Regions from separate parts of the Fervidobacterium changbaicum genome, predicted to be linked through region 1. Evidence: riboswitches for the same ligand, from Rfam matches in the RefSeq annotation. Region 1 holds a riboswitch; the other holds the start of a gene.

Evidence for each region. A riboswitch is a leader RNA that binds a small molecule or an ion and turns the genes downstream of it on or off. The one in region 1 is predicted to bind thiamine pyrophosphate.
Region 2: linked by a shared signal. The riboswitch ahead of CBS1_RS09695 (sulfide-dependent adenosine diphosphate thiazole synthase) and the one ahead of CBS1_RS09080 (thiamine ABC transporter substrate-binding protein) in region 1 are both predicted to bind thiamine pyrophosphate.

Annotation. Positions count from the first base shown of each region.
Region 1 is NZ_CP026721.1:1,991,686-1,999,188, forward strand. Features, by position in the region: gene CBS1_RS09060 (acetyl-CoA C-acetyltransferase) at 11-1,213, shown strand; gene CBS1_RS09065 (beta-ketoacyl-ACP reductase) at 1,249-1,968, shown strand; gene CBS1_RS09070 (substrate-binding periplasmic protein) at 2,031-2,672, opposite strand; gene CBS1_RS09075 (IS1182 family transposase) at 2,841-4,337, shown strand; gene CBS1_RS09080 (thiamine ABC transporter substrate-binding protein) at 4,498-5,481, opposite strand; TPP riboswitch at 5,572-5,683, opposite strand; gene CBS1_RS09085 (polysaccharide deacetylase family protein) at 5,815-6,828, shown strand; gene CBS1_RS09090 (MFS transporter) at 6,853-7,503, shown strand, end outside.
Region 2 is NZ_CP026721.1:2,123,335-2,130,837, reverse strand. Features, by position in the region: gene CBS1_RS09710 (3-oxoacyl-ACP synthase III family protein) at 1-6, opposite strand, end outside; gene CBS1_RS09705 (DUF4438 domain-containing protein) at 300-1,184, opposite strand; gene CBS1_RS09700 (nitroreductase family protein) at 1,239-1,757, opposite strand; TPP riboswitch at 2,008-2,120, shown strand; gene CBS1_RS09695 (sulfide-dependent adenosine diphosphate thiazole synthase) at 2,224-3,042, shown strand; gene thiC (phosphomethylpyrimidine synthase ThiC) at 3,047-4,345, shown strand; gene CBS1_RS09685 (TIM barrel protein) at 4,367-5,143, shown strand; gene CBS1_RS09680 (thiamine-phosphate synthase family protein) at 5,143-6,414, shown strand; gene CBS1_RS09675 (ribosome hibernation promotion factor) at 6,700-7,254, opposite strand; gene CBS1_RS09670 (hypothetical protein) at 7,259-7,503, opposite strand, start outside.

The DNA of each region.
Region 1 (7,503 bases):
GGTGGTTGTTGTGGTCTATATTCTTGGTGCGAAAAGAACAGCGATAGGTACGTTCGGAGGTTCTTTGAAAGATGTTCCCGCAACACAACTTGGAGTGGTTGCAGCCAAGGCTGCAATAGTGCAAGCAGGTGTTCCTGTCGAGGATTTCGATGAGACGATTGTTGGATGCATACTCACAGCAGGTCAGGGGATGGGACCAGGTAGGCAGGTAGGAATTTACACTGGTATCCCTGCAGAAAAGCCCGGATACACGGTGAATATGCTTTGCGGAAGTGGTATGAAAGCGGTTATGATCGGTGCAACAGATATTGAACTTGGTGAAGCGGACCTTGTGCTTGCTGGTGGTATTGAGAGCATGTCGCAGGCACCATTTTTGCTCTCGTACCGTGCAAGGTTTGGATTGAGATTTGGAAGTCAGGAACTGCAGGACCATATGATAATTGACGGGCTAACAGACGTTTTCAATAAGGTCCATATGGGACTTACTGCGGAGGCACTTGCCGAGGAGTTCAAGATATCTCGTGAAGAGCAGGACGAATTTGCGTACAACAGCCAGATGAAGGCAAAAGCTGCAATTGAGGCTGGTAAGTTCAAAGATGAGATAGTTCCTGTTGAGATTCCGGACAAGAAAGGCGTTAAGATTTTCGATACAGACGAACATCCCAGATTCGATACGACGCTCGAATCGCTCGCAAAACTTAAGCCCGCTTTTAAACCGGACGGTACGATAACTGCCGGAAATGCGAGTGGTATAAACGATGGTGGAAGTGCAATAGTGCTTGCAAGCGAAAGGTATATTGAAAAGAAGAGCCTGAAACCACTAGGAAGGATCGTTGCATGGGCTCAGGCTGGCGTGGATCCAATGAGGATGGGATTTGGACCTGTACCAGCAACGGAGAAGGTCTTGAAAAAGGCAGGATTGTCGTTCCAGGACATTGAACTGATTGAATTGAACGAGGCATTTGCGGCGCAAAGCTTAGCGGTTATCAAGGGTTGGGAAAAAGCGTTCGGCGTTACAAAGGAATGGATATTGGAAAGAACAAACGTCAACGGTGGAGCGATTGCACTTGGACATCCAATCGGTGCGAGTGGGAATAGGATTATAGTAACATTGCTTTATGAAATGAAGAAAAGACATGCGAAATACGGTTTGGCAACGCTCTGCATAGGTGGCGGTATGGGAACAGCTGTGATCGTTGAAAATATTGAATAAAAATTTGCACTTTTTAAGATAAGGGGGTTAGAAAGATGAGATTGGAAGGTAAAGTGTGTATCATAACCGGTGCAGGTAGTGGAATTGGAAGATCAGCTGCTGAGTTGTTTGCAAAAGAAGGTGCAATCGTAATCGCTTGTGATGTGAGCGAAGCAACGTACGACCATCCAAATATCCATTTCTACAAACTCGATGTAACGGACAGGAGCAGGATCGCAGAAGTTGTGAAAGAAGTTGTCGAAAAATTCGGCAAAATCGACGTACTCGTGAATAACGCAGGTATCACGCGCGATGCACTAATCCAGAACATGACCGAAGAAGATTGGGACAAAGTCATCAACGTGAATTTGAAGGGCGTTTTTAATATGACACAAGCAGTAGTTCCGTACATGCTTGAGGTAGGAAAAGGTAGTATAATCAATACGTCGTCTGTCGTCGGTGTTTACGGGAACATAGGTCAGACAAACTATGCTGCGACAAAAGCGGGCGTTATTGGAATGACAAAGACATGGGCTAAAGAATTTGCAAGGAAGGGCGCACAGATAAGGGTAAACGCTGTCGCACCGGGATTCATAAAAACTCCAATGACAGAGAAGGTACCGGAAAAGATATTAACGGCGATGGCGGAAAGAGCCGCACTGAAAAGACTCGGAGAACCTATCGAGGTCGCTTACTTGTATCTCTTCCTCGCATCCGATGAATCATCGTATATTACTGGTCAAGTAATAGGTGTTGACGGAGGACTCGTGCTCTGATTCTGATAGAAAATAACGATAAAGAAGGCAAAGGCTCCGGGATGAACCCGGGGCTTTTTAGTTTAGTAACTACCTACGTACGATACCACGATGCGCCGGACGGTACCATTGGTCACAAGTTTGGCAATTGCCTCGTTGAGTCTTTTTTCTAAAGAGTTGTTAAGTATAACTGCTCCCACGCTAATGGTGTAAATCAAGTCTTTGTGAACGTAGAAACCATACTTATTGGACAAATAAAGCGCGTTTATGTAATCAAAGAACGCTCCATCGATCTTTTTGATGAGTAAGTTTGTCACGATCTCTTCATTAGATACGAAAGACGTGTACTTTACCTTCTTTCCGCTCTTAATCCATTCTTGCACGATCTTTTCTCCGGTTGCACCTTTCTTAACCCCAAATGTTATCTTTTCCACATTTCCGTCCCATTTTATCTCGCTTCTGACAACTATAGCAAGTCCAGAGGTTATGTACGGCTGTGTGAATTTGAAAGTCTTTTTTCTCTCCTCGGTCATATGTATCCCACCAGCGACAACATCCAACCCTAGCTTTGGAAGGATTGCGTTATCAAGCGCTGCAAATGGCAGGACGTAGAATTCGACCTGTAATCCCAACTCGTCACCAATGGCACGCCAAAGGTCGAATTCGATTCCGGAAAGTTTGTTAGAAACCCAAAAAGCGTAAGGTTCACCAAGCAACAAGCCCACCTTAAGAAACTGACAAAAAGCAAGAGATGTTAAAAGTGTAATTATCAGAAAAACCAACACTTTGCAGACTGTTGACAAAGTATAACTTGTTCAAGTATAATCTCTTCAAAAGAGGATCCTTTCCAAACAGGATCCTCTTTTTTTACACAAATAGTAGGAGGAATATACATGCTGACCATCAACAAAGATAAATCACGCAGAGAACAAATCGAATCCGTCTCCATCGAGCAACTCGTCCCTCATGACCACCTCGTCAGAAAAATCGAATCCGCCATCAATTTCGATTTCATCTACGACCTTGTCAAAGACAAGTACTGCCTCAATAATGGCAGACCTAGTATTGACCCCGTTGTGTTAATTAAAATTACCATTATCCAATATATGTTCGGCATAAAATCCATGCGTCAAACCATAAAGGAAATACAAACAAACGTCGCATACAGATGGTTTCTCGGATTCGGGTTTTCTGATACCATCCCTCATTTCAGCACGTTCAGTAAAAACTACGAACGTAGGTTCAAAGGAACCGATTTGTTTGAGCAAATCTTCAACAAAATACTGCAGCAAGCAATCGAGCATGGCTTGGTAAATATGGATGCCGTGTTCATGGATTCAACACACATCAAAGCAAGTGCGAACAAGAAAAAGTACGAGAAGGTATTTGTAGAGGAGCAAACCAAGACATACAAACAAGCTTTAGAAGAAGAAATAAACAAAGATAGGCAAAAACACGGATTGAAGCCTTTGGATTTCACACATGAGAAAGTAAAACTGAAGGAAATAAAAATAAGCACGACAGACCCAGATAGCGGGATGATAAACAAAAATGAAAAAGAACACCAGTTCGGATATTCTGCACACATAGCATGCGATAAGAACGGGATAATACTAAGCTGTATAACAACACCAGCAAATGTCCACGACAGCATGGTGTTTGAGAACTTATTCAATAAAACAAAAAAGAACGCTGGCAAATCGAAAAGGGCAGCTTTGGATGCAGGATACAAGACTCCACCGATATGTAAGCTATTGATGGACGAAGGTATAGTCCCGTGCATGCCATACACACGTGCACAACACAAAGAAGGGTATTTCAAAAAAAGACAATTCGTATACGATGAATATTACGATTGCTACATATGTCCACAAGGGCAGATATTAGAATACTCAACAACAAACAGAAAAGGGTACAAAGAATACAAATCGGATCCGAAGGTATGTGAGAAATGTGAAGATTTAGGTAGATGTACAAGCAGTAAGAATCACACGAAGATAATCACCCGACATGTATGGGAAGAATACATGGAAGAAGTAGAGTATTTAAGGCACACGAAAGAATGTAAAGAGTTGTACAAAGAAAGAAGCAAGACGATAGAGAGGGTATTTGCGGACTTGAAGGAGAAGCACGGTATGAGGGTGACGATGCTGAGGGGGATAGAAAAGGTGCACATGCAAGTGTTATTGACTTGCACATGTTTTAACATGAAAAAATTAGCGAATTGGATATGGAAAAAGGGGAAGGGAGGTCCAGGGAAGGGCAAAAATTTGGAAGTTTTATTAGAATTTTTCTCAAAAGTTGTATTGGCGATAATAAAACCCCACCTTTCGTTTATCGAAAAGTGGGGGTTTGTCAACAATCTGCACTTTGAAAGCGAATTTTGTTAGCATCATACACTCGCCTCCATATACGGTGTCTCTTAATCACCCTCTACATTTTAGACTCCGTAAAAGTTCTTTTCGTTCGACTTCGCATAAGCCCATTGAACGAAAAAAACTCTGGAGGATGGTACCTCCAGAGGCTTTTTGTGGTTCGTTCGTGCGCTTGTTATCCGATAACAGCTTTTTCCCACTTCTTAAGTATCTCGTCTAATCTGTCGTTGATTTTTGGATCGAGTTTCAATATCTTCTTTATAGTCGGTACGTATTTGAATACGTCTGGCAGTTCGATATTGATAACAGGGAGCATCCACTGGTTCAGCGGGACTTCTTTTTGGAAGTCCGGTGTGAGCATGAATTCTATGAACGCACGGGCAAGAGCTAAGTTTTTAGCTCCTTTGAGGATTGCTGCGTATTCTTCAAGTACGTAAGCTCCTTCTTCGAAAATGACAGGCATGTACTTTATTGAACCATACTTGTACATGCTGTAAGCACCGTCCGTCGCGTAGCTGACTATCATATCCGCTTCGCCGGTCTCAAGCATCTTAAATGCTGCGCTCCAGCCACTTGTGAACGTGAGCACGTTGCTTTTTACCTCTTTCCAGAAGTCCATTGCCCCGTCTTCACCGAGAGCAGCGATGGTCCACATCAAGAAGGTTAAACCTGTGCTCGATGTCCTTGGATCGATGAGCACAAATTTACCTTTATACTCTGGTTTCAGGAGGTCTTTAAACGATTTTGGAGGGTTCTTTATCTTCTCAACGTTGTAAATCATCGCTAAAGCACCATAGTCGTAAACCGTTCCGTAATCATTCACAAAACCCTTGTAAACAAGGTTCTTTGAGTTATTAGCACGGTATTTCTCGAGTAAACCTTCTTTTATTGCCTTTTGAAGCTGTTGAGGGTTCAATCCAATGACTACATCGGCTTTTGGCGAACCTTTTTCAGCTATCATCCTTGCCAACACATCACCCATCGAACCGAAGCTTACAACTTTGACTTTGCATTTGTACATCCTTTCAAATTTTGGAACGACCACTTTTGCAATTCCTCCAGCAAAGCTGTCCGATGTGTAAATAACAAGTTCAGCAGAGAATATGAAAACCGTCGTCAGAAGTAAAAGCGCTACCATCAGTTTTGTAAACCTTGCCATGCTAATCCCTCCTCCACGAAGACTTTGAAAATAAAAAACCCCTCCGCTTATTTGCTTTACGCTAAGCGGAGGGATGATTAAATGAGTGTCTTTTATCATTGCCCTGGTCCCTCCGCCGGTATTACCCGGATCAGGTTCGAAGGGTCGGGAACTTGACGTTCCCCTCTCAGCCCCGCATTCAGGAGCTCCCCTCCAGGAAATGTGGTTTTCAAGCTTATTGTAACACGAGCTTAAGCCGCTGTCAATGAAACTTAATTCCCAATGTGATTATTTTCTTGCTATAATTAATGAAGATGAGAAAAAGAAATCTGATATATAAGGTAGAAAGAATGTATGAAGAATAAAAACTTTCGGATTTGCATTGCTATCCTATCAACTGTCGTTATACTTTTTATCGTCTTTTCAAATTTCACTTCTTGTAAGCCAAAAAGTGTGCAAAACGAAAAAGAGATGCTTCAGTTAAATGATGCAAGAGAAGAGAAATCTGGAATATTGTTGGAGAAGTCAGTTGCTTCTGCTCATAGCGATTCGAAGTTGTTTAAGCCCGTAATTGAGTCGTCTACGACTATAACGACTGCGTACGCTTCCGATGTTGAAACGACAACCGAAATGGCTACTTCTGATGTTGTGAATGATTCATACAATTTGGATGTGTTGTACAATTTGAATGATAAACCAACCACTGCAATTCAGACCACAAAGTTTGCTTCAGGTTCAAAATGGGAACTTGGTAAACTGTACACGAAACTACCATCAGAAGAGCCTAAACTACTGTTGACAATTGATGATGGCCCTGGAAATTACACAGGTGAGATCCTTGATTATTTAAAGGAGAGCAACATAAAGGCGATATTTTTCGTCTCGGGAGATACGGTCAAAAGCTATCCTAACATCGTGAAAAGGCAGTACGAGGAAGGGCACGAAATCGGCACTCATACGTATTGTCACAGAAGTTACTATAAGTTAGAAAAGACAGCAACTATAGATGAGATGAAAGAAACACTTGAACAAGACCTCCAGCGCACGGAAAATAACGTTAGAGATATAGTGCCTGAGATAAAGATAAGGTTCCTCAGAATGCCCGAAGGTTATTACAGGGACTGGGTTGGTGAGATAGCGAAAAAATACGGTTATGTTACATTGAATTGGTCAGCTGCTGGTGATTGGCTTGAAAAACCCGATGAAGAGGTCATAGCGTTCTTTAAATCGCAAATCAGACCTGGGACGATAATTCTGCTCCACGATGGACGAAACAGAGGTAAAAGAGCGCTGAAAATCCTCAAAGAACTCGTCCCATATGCGCTATCAAAGGGATATATGTTTGTTGATCCAAATGAATTCTTTTAGTACGAAGGGAGCGTTTAACTAGGTATGATAAGACACAAAGAACAGATATTCCATAAACTGCACTTACTTTCGTTTGTAATATCTATTCAGGCTTATCTTTACAGTACGTACATAAACTCTGCAGCGGCAAAATTGGGGTTAAGTTTTACGGGAATTGGTTTGATCAACTTCTTTTTGTCCATCGCATATGCTGTTGCAAGCATCACACTGGGGCATCTTGGTACGAAGGTCGGATACAAGAAGATGATATCTATACTATCGGCCTACCTGTTTTTTGTCTCTATAATCGGATTTACTGCAGATTCACCGGGAAGGCTTGTTTTATTTGCGATTCTCCAGGGGGTATTTTTCGGAGCGTTCTTTCCTCAAGTGGAAGGGCTCATAGCAAAATCCGAGCGTTTGTTGAATATAGACCCGCCTTCGATAACTGGCAGATTCACATTATCATGGAGTACGGGGAATATAATCGGTGTGGCGTTTGGTCCGTTCCTTACCGTTAAGGCTCCGCCTGTGATATTCACTATGGGATTGATCGTTTCTAGTCTGACAAGTGTGTTGATTTACATAGATTACAAAAAGCAGAAAGACATTATTATATTTCCTCCATCCAAAAAGCTTCTTGAGCATTCTCAAAACGCCGCAGTTGTTATGAACAAGCAGGCTATGAGAAGACTA
Region 2 (7,503 bases), 130 kb from region 1:
CTTCATAACCAAACCTCCTATTCTTAAATAAAAATGTATTCTAACAAATACTTCGTTGAAAGGTGAATCATATGTCATATTTCATGTGAATCACCTTTCACATTATAACACCCGTAGCACGAAAGAACGATATATCGAAATAAGGAGTATTCCGGAAATAAATCGAAAGAGGTGATAATAGAAGTAGTATATTCTAAATATTGTAGTGTTTCTTCCTTATCCTGACTCTCGGAATGGGAAATAAAAATCCCGCCCTCAATGGGCGGGAAGTTGAAGCAACTTACAAATCTAAAGAACTCTCAAATCTCAAGGTAATTTTTTATATTACTATTTTCGTCAATAACGGGAACAATTTTCCCTTCTTTGGAAGTCATTATTATCACCATACCTGGTCCATGACCGGTCTTAAAACAATCTGAATGGACTACGACACCTATCGAAAGTGCTCCGCCTTTGTAGCCTCCAGCTCCATAGCCATTATAGTGGTCTGATATAGCAACTAAATCCCCGATACGCACTTTGTCAAGACCATACTTTTTTATTTCCTCCTTATCGAGCGTATTCATATCGTAGTCGGTTGCTGCAGGATTACCTGCCCCTATACCAGAGCCTGTCAAATGCGCAGGAACTACAGCGGTAACTGGCACGTGGAGTTTTCCTTTCTTGAGCTTTATTGGAATTTTTTCAAACAGGCATGGGTCTATGTTCATAACCTTCACTTCTGGATAATCAAGAAGTTCCAAACCCTGCCCCCACGCTTTTATCTGTATCTTATCACCAATTGCTAACTTTTCCTTTTCAGGGAACCAAATAAGAATGTGATCTATACCTCCATGTTTTCCAATCACGTAGCCTTTCATGCCTTTTGCATCTCCGGATACTACCGTTGCTTCATTTCCTATGCATGCAAGAGCCATGCATGTGGGATTCAAATCTTTGTCTTTGTTCTTTGTGCTAACATCAGGTTCGATGTGATCACCGTGCATTTTGAAAGCGTTATCACCAAGCCCGAAGTTGTAAGTAATGCCTCCAACTCCCGGAAAGTAGAACGAATTACCATCACCATCGACAACAGGCATGCGAACCACAGGATGCGCTACTTCAACCAATATCGAAAGCTGGACAACCTGGTCTTTGTTGGTTTTAAGTATATCCGTTGTTTTCTCTTTTTTTAGTTCACCCATGTCTTCATCTCCCTTCCATCTGTAAGGCTCTTCGAAAAACGATCTATGCAATTTTTACCACTTGCTAATGTGGATTTTCTTTTCATCAACTTCTTCCAAAACGTGTGTGTCTTTTTGCTCGTCAGGATAACCGATACCTATCACGCACAAGACCCTATAACCTTCCGGAATGTGAAGTATTTCTTTAATCTTGGCTTCAACGGAAATACCATCTTGGAAACGTTCGTGTGCGTGACCCCAGCAACTGCCAAGTCCGTTTTCAACGCACAGAAGCTGTATGTATGTGGCCACGATAGAAGCATCTGAAAGCCAGGTAGAACTAACTTCGTTTGCTGCAACAACGATACATGCAGGTGCTGTTTCAAGAAATGAAAACGCACCCTGCCTTGCTCTCTTAATTTCTTGGATCTTATCTCTATCAGTCACAATAACCAGATCAACAGGTCTTGAGTTTCGGCCACTTGGAGCTAACAGGGAGTATTTTGCAATCTGTTTTAATAAATCGAAAGGCACGCTTTCCTGTTTAAATTTCCTTATACTTCTTCTTTTCAAAATCACTTCCCGAAGTTCCATTCTGTTCCCTCCCCTCAAAAAACAAGTTGAAAGATTAGTTCGCTATTCAAACTTTCCAATATTTATTATACTACTTGTCTTAAGTTTTTGAACGATAAAAAGAAAGCTGTACACTATGTTGAAATGAGAAACTTTTCGTCAAATATCAAAGGGAACCGCTAAGCCTCAAATTTAAACGTTTTTTGGGATATTTTCCTAAACTTGACAAAACCGATTTCAAATGGTAAGCTCAAGTTAGACAGTTGAATACTATTAGCCCGAGGGGAGCTCCTGAATGCGGGGCTGAGAGGAAGGAGTCAATCCTTCGACCCTTCGAACCTGATCCGGGTAATACCGGCGGAGGGATTGGGCAAAAATGTGAGACAACTTGTATTACAAGCAGAAAATCAAATGTAGAAAGGTCCCTCCGAAGATGAAATTCGGAGGGACTTTTTTTTACACACTAAAAAAGGAGGTTGAACAACTTATGGGGAAAGATCTTACGATTTCAAAGCTCATTGTTGAGAACTTCTTCGAAAAGCTTTCAAACGCCTTGGAAGTTGATGTGGCAATTGCCGGATGTGGTCCTAGTGCTCTCACGCTTTCACTGGAGCTATCTAAGAAGGGCTACAAAGTTGCTATTTTTGAAGCAAAAAACGAGCCTGGTGGAGGTATTTGGGGCGGTGGAATGATGTTCAACGAAGTCGTGCTGGAATCTGAACTGGAAGGTTATCTTAAAGAACTCGGTATAAGGTTCAAAAAATTCGACGAGTTCATCGTTACCGATTCTGTTCATCTTGCTTCAGCCCTGCTCTACCATACAACGCTTGCAGGGACGATGATTTTCAACAACGTGTTTGTCGAGGACTTGGTGATGTACGATAGGAGAGTTTCTGGAGTCGTAATCAACTGGACACCAACTTTAAGGGAAAAGCTACACGTTGATCCAATAAGCATTGTCTCAAAGTTCACGGTCGATGGAACAGGTCACCCAGCCAATCTCGTGAAATTGCTATCAAAACGTGGGATAATTTCATCCATTGGTGGTTCCACCGAAGCTTCCTACAACTTCGGAATAGTCGGATACGAGTTTCCGATGGATGCAGAAAACGGCGAAAGATTTGTTGTTGAAAATACAAGGGAAATCTACCCCGGATTGTACATTGTCGGAATGGCGGCCGTGAGCGTTGGAGCAGGGCCAAGGATGGGACCGATATTCGGAGGAATGATAATGTCCGGTCTAAGGGCTGCCGAACTCATATCCAACGAACTAAGAAAGATGGGAGGGAGCGACGATGAGCGATAGGTTCATGACACAAATGCAGATGGCTCGGAACAATATAGTTTCTGAAGAGATGAGAATCTGCGCGTTGGGTGAAGGAGTATCTGTCGAAGTGATTATGGAAAAGCTGGCAAACGGTCAGGCTGTCATTCCAAAGAACAGATTGCACAACATCAGTAAACCGAAGGTTATCGGTTCTAATTTCTCAGTAAAGGTGAACGCGAACATAGGAACGTCTTTTGGGTACTCGTCTCTCAAGGAAGAACTGGAAAAGTTGAACGTTGCCCTTAGTGCCGGTGCTGATTCAGTTATGGTGCTATCAACTTGGGGTAATCTATCGGAGATGAGGAGAATCATCGTTGAGAACTCACCCGTACCCGTTGGCTCGGTTCCCATTTACGATTCGGCGGTCAAAGCATATGAGGAAGGAAAGAACGTCATCGATTTTTCAGAGAAAGATTTTATAGACATGGTTTATGCTCATGCCAAAGATGGCATAGATTTCATGACCATCCATGTTGGAATCACTAAGGATGTGTTAAAAAAGCTCAAAGACAGTAAGCGGATTCTAAAGATCGTGAGTCGAGGTGGGGCTATTATCGCAGGATGGATGATAAAGAACAATAGGGAGAATCCGTTCTATGAGCATTTCGATGAGATACTTGATATAGCTGCGGAATTCGACATCACGCTGAGCTTAGGCGACGGGATGAGACCAGGCGCTGTGGTTGATGCAACCGACCCTCAGCAGTTGGAAGAGCTCTTTGTCATGAGTCAACTTGTGGATAGGGCAAGGGAAAAAGGTGTCCAAGTGATGTTAGAAGGTCCTGGACATGTACCACTGAACGAGATAGAAACCAACGTGAAGTTGATGAAAAAGATAGGTAAGGGAGCTCCCATATTCTTACTTGGCCCACTTCCGACAGACCGGGGAGTGGGGCATGATCACATAGTGAGCGCAGTTGGAGCTGCCTTCGCTGCTTATCACGGCTGCGATTTCATCTGTTACGTAACTCCTGCCGAACACGTGGCACTACCGGATGTAGAAGATGTTAAGTACGGCGTAATTGCTTCAAAGATAGCTGCGGTTATCGCTGATGTTGCAAGGGGCAATAAGAAAGCGCTGGAATTGGAACATCAAATGGCTTTGGCTCGAGCAAGATTCGATTGGAACAAAATGTTCGAACTCGCGATACATTCCGAGGATGCAAAAAAGAAACTGAAATCCAGACCATACGAGTCTGAAGGATGTTCCATGTGCGGTCCTTTTTGTGCTATTAAAGTCACTAAAGATTTTTCGGAAGGTAAGATAACAGTTATGATGTAACTGTTCAGGTGATGTGGCACTATGAGCTTGAAAAGAAAAAGAAAATGTGTTTCTACAAGTTTAATTCGAGCTAATGTCTCGCTTCTCAAAACTCTTCCAAATTCAACGCATTACGAACTTACCTTTTTCAAAAAGGAGGACCTTCCAGTTGTCCTTGATTTTTTAAATGAGAAGGGTGCTACTTTTGGTATTCACGCACCGTTTGTTTTCAGATACCAAGCTGTTCATCCCAATCCATCTTCGCTTTCAACCGAACTAAGAAAAGAAACTTATGAAAAGAACGAACAATGCTGCAAATTAGCAAAAGAGATAGGAGCTGAGTATGTCGTAATCCACTTTCCAAACGCAAAGCAAACAGAGAATTGGTTGAAGGACAAAAATATCTTGAAGGAAGCAATTGAACACGTTAGAAATCTGAGCAATTATTGTCAGGTAAGAATAGAAAACGTTTACTACAACGAATATTTCCACAACGCAAAAGACTACAGGTGGTTTCTCGAGCAAACTGGTACAACTCTCTGTCTTGACTTAGGCCATCTGTTACTCGATAGCGAACGATACGGCTTTAGCACTGTGGAGTTCGTGGATGTTGTTGAAGAATACATCTCCGAAGTGCACCTTTACTACGCTGATTCAAAGGTTTACGAAAAGTGTCACCATGCCCCTTGGGGGTGTTCTGCGGAATTCAAAATACTACTCGAACGAATAAGGTCACTAAATTGCGATTTTACGCTTGAAGCATCGAACGATTGTCAAGAGGGACTTGAAAAACTTATAGCCTTTTGGGAGGGATTATGATGCTACTTGTGATATCTGGCTTTGACCCGTCTGCGGGAGCGGGTATACTTCAAGATATAAAGTCTCTTTCGCTTCTTGGGATAACGGCATTCGGGGTTGTAAGCTGTTATACCGTCCAAAATAGTGAAAGGGTTTTCTCTATAACTTTCAGGAAGTGGGAAGAAATTGAAAGAGAGTTGTCAGTTCTTCCGGAACCTAAGGTGATAAAAATCGGACTCATTTCGCCAGAGTTTGTAAAGCTTATAAGAGAGAAGTTCCCAAATGCCAAAATCATTTGGAACGTGATTCTTAGCTCAAGTTCTGGTTACTTTTTTGAATCTGCCGAAATAGTGAAGGAAAATCTTGATTACGCGGATCTTGTTGTTCTAAACAACAACGAAGCTGAAAAGCTTCAAGTTCTCCACATAGCAGAGCGCGATTCTGATAAGAAGTTCGTAATAACATTTGGACATTCGAACGATCATTCTGACAGAATTTCTGTTTTGTACTCGGGCAAGTACTTTGCAGAAGAAAGAATAATCCACAATGGTAAATCGCACTTTCACGGCACAGGTTGTGCATTCAGCAGTTTATTAGCAGGATTCATATATCTTGGATATCCACCGAACGAAGCCATAATTGAGACAATGAGAATCATGAAAAAGATTCTCATACTCAGCGGAAAGGAGGAACCATTGAGGCAAGTACAGACTGAAAAACTTGCTCGTGAATGGATGAAATATGAAGCTTTGGAAGAACTCGAAGAGATAGTCGAAGAGCTTGTGAGAATAGGAAAGTACACGGTACCTGAAGTTGGGCAGAACGTGTCGTATGCTCTACCTTGGTCAGAAAATGAATACGAAGTAGCCAAATTCCCCGGAAGAATTAGGCTCAAAGAAGGAATTCCAACATTTGTGTCAGGACCTGCTTTTAAGGACAAGTCACACACAGCAAGAATGTGTCTAACAGCAAAGAAATACGCCCCACAGATTAGATGTGTTAGTAACATTAGGTACCTCCCTGAATACATAGAAAACGCAGTGAATGCTGGGCTGAAAGTTTTCAAGTACGACAGAGCAAGTGAACCAGATGAGGTTAGAAATGAAGATGGAAAATCGATGGAATGGATGATAAAAAGTGCTGTGAGAACTTCGGAACAGATACCGGACATCATTTACGACGAAGGATGGTTTGGAAAAGAAGCAATGATAAGAGTTTTTGGAAGAAGTCCAAAAGATGTTATGGAGAAGATCAAAAAGGTCGTCGGAAAAACAACTCAAGTTAGGTTATAAAGAAACTCAAAAAACATTTTCTTAAGATAATTAAAAGTACTTCGGTTAGAAAAATAAAGAGAGTCGTTCACGGTCCATTCGTTAATTACGATGTTTCGGATATCTTTGCCAAGATACTTGAAACGACTATTGCATATTGTCCAGTTGTTCAAAATTAAGTTTTTACCACTCAAAAATTGCGTCATTTCTCACTCAATTCAACAACAAGTGCCCCGCAAAGGGGCACTTGTTGTTGGTTTCATATTTTTTATTCAGCAAATTCTTCCGATTTTTTATTAATCGTTCTCACTCTTGGAACTCTATCAATGCGTACTTTCCGTTCTTTCTGTAGAGCATATTAATTTCTCCGGTATCGACATTCCTGAAAACGAAGAACTGATGTCCCATGACGTCCATTTGGGCAATCGCTTCTTCCAGCGAAGCTTGCATAAGATAAACTCTTTTTACACTGTCAATTTTGTCTTCTTCGTCTTCAATTTCATACCTGGGAGAAAGTTCTTCGGCCATCGCTTCTGTTAAACCTTTCACACTCGATTTGTGGTAGGACTTGTGCAGTTCTCTTTCTCTTTTAATTGCTTTTTCAAAATTATCACATGCGATGTCGATAACTCCATAAATGTCGTTTGCTTTTTCCTGGACAACAATATCCTTACCGTTAATGTGTGTCATCAATCTTAAGGTATAGTATGGTCCGTCTTTGTCAAAACGTGCTTCAATGTGCACGTCATCCCGTGAAACGAACATTCCTAGAGCTCTTTTCACCTTTTCAAGTTTTCTGTCGAGGTAACTTTCGATAGCTTCTGAGAGTTCAAAGCCGCGAGCGAATGTCTTGACGTCCATAGAATCACCTCCGTATGATTTGTTCGTTCAGCTCGGTCACAAGTTCCATCGTGTAGAAAGACAGAGTGATGAGGAAATATGAAACAGTTTTACCAACAAGTAATTTCTCTTCGCCAAGAATGAATTTCTTCGCAGTCAAAATCAATGCTATGATAAGTGCAACGGTTACAAGGAAAAGGAATGGAACGAAGTAAGACATGAAAGCAAAAATCAAAGTGAACGTAAGATAGAGATTGGCAAGTGCGTAAA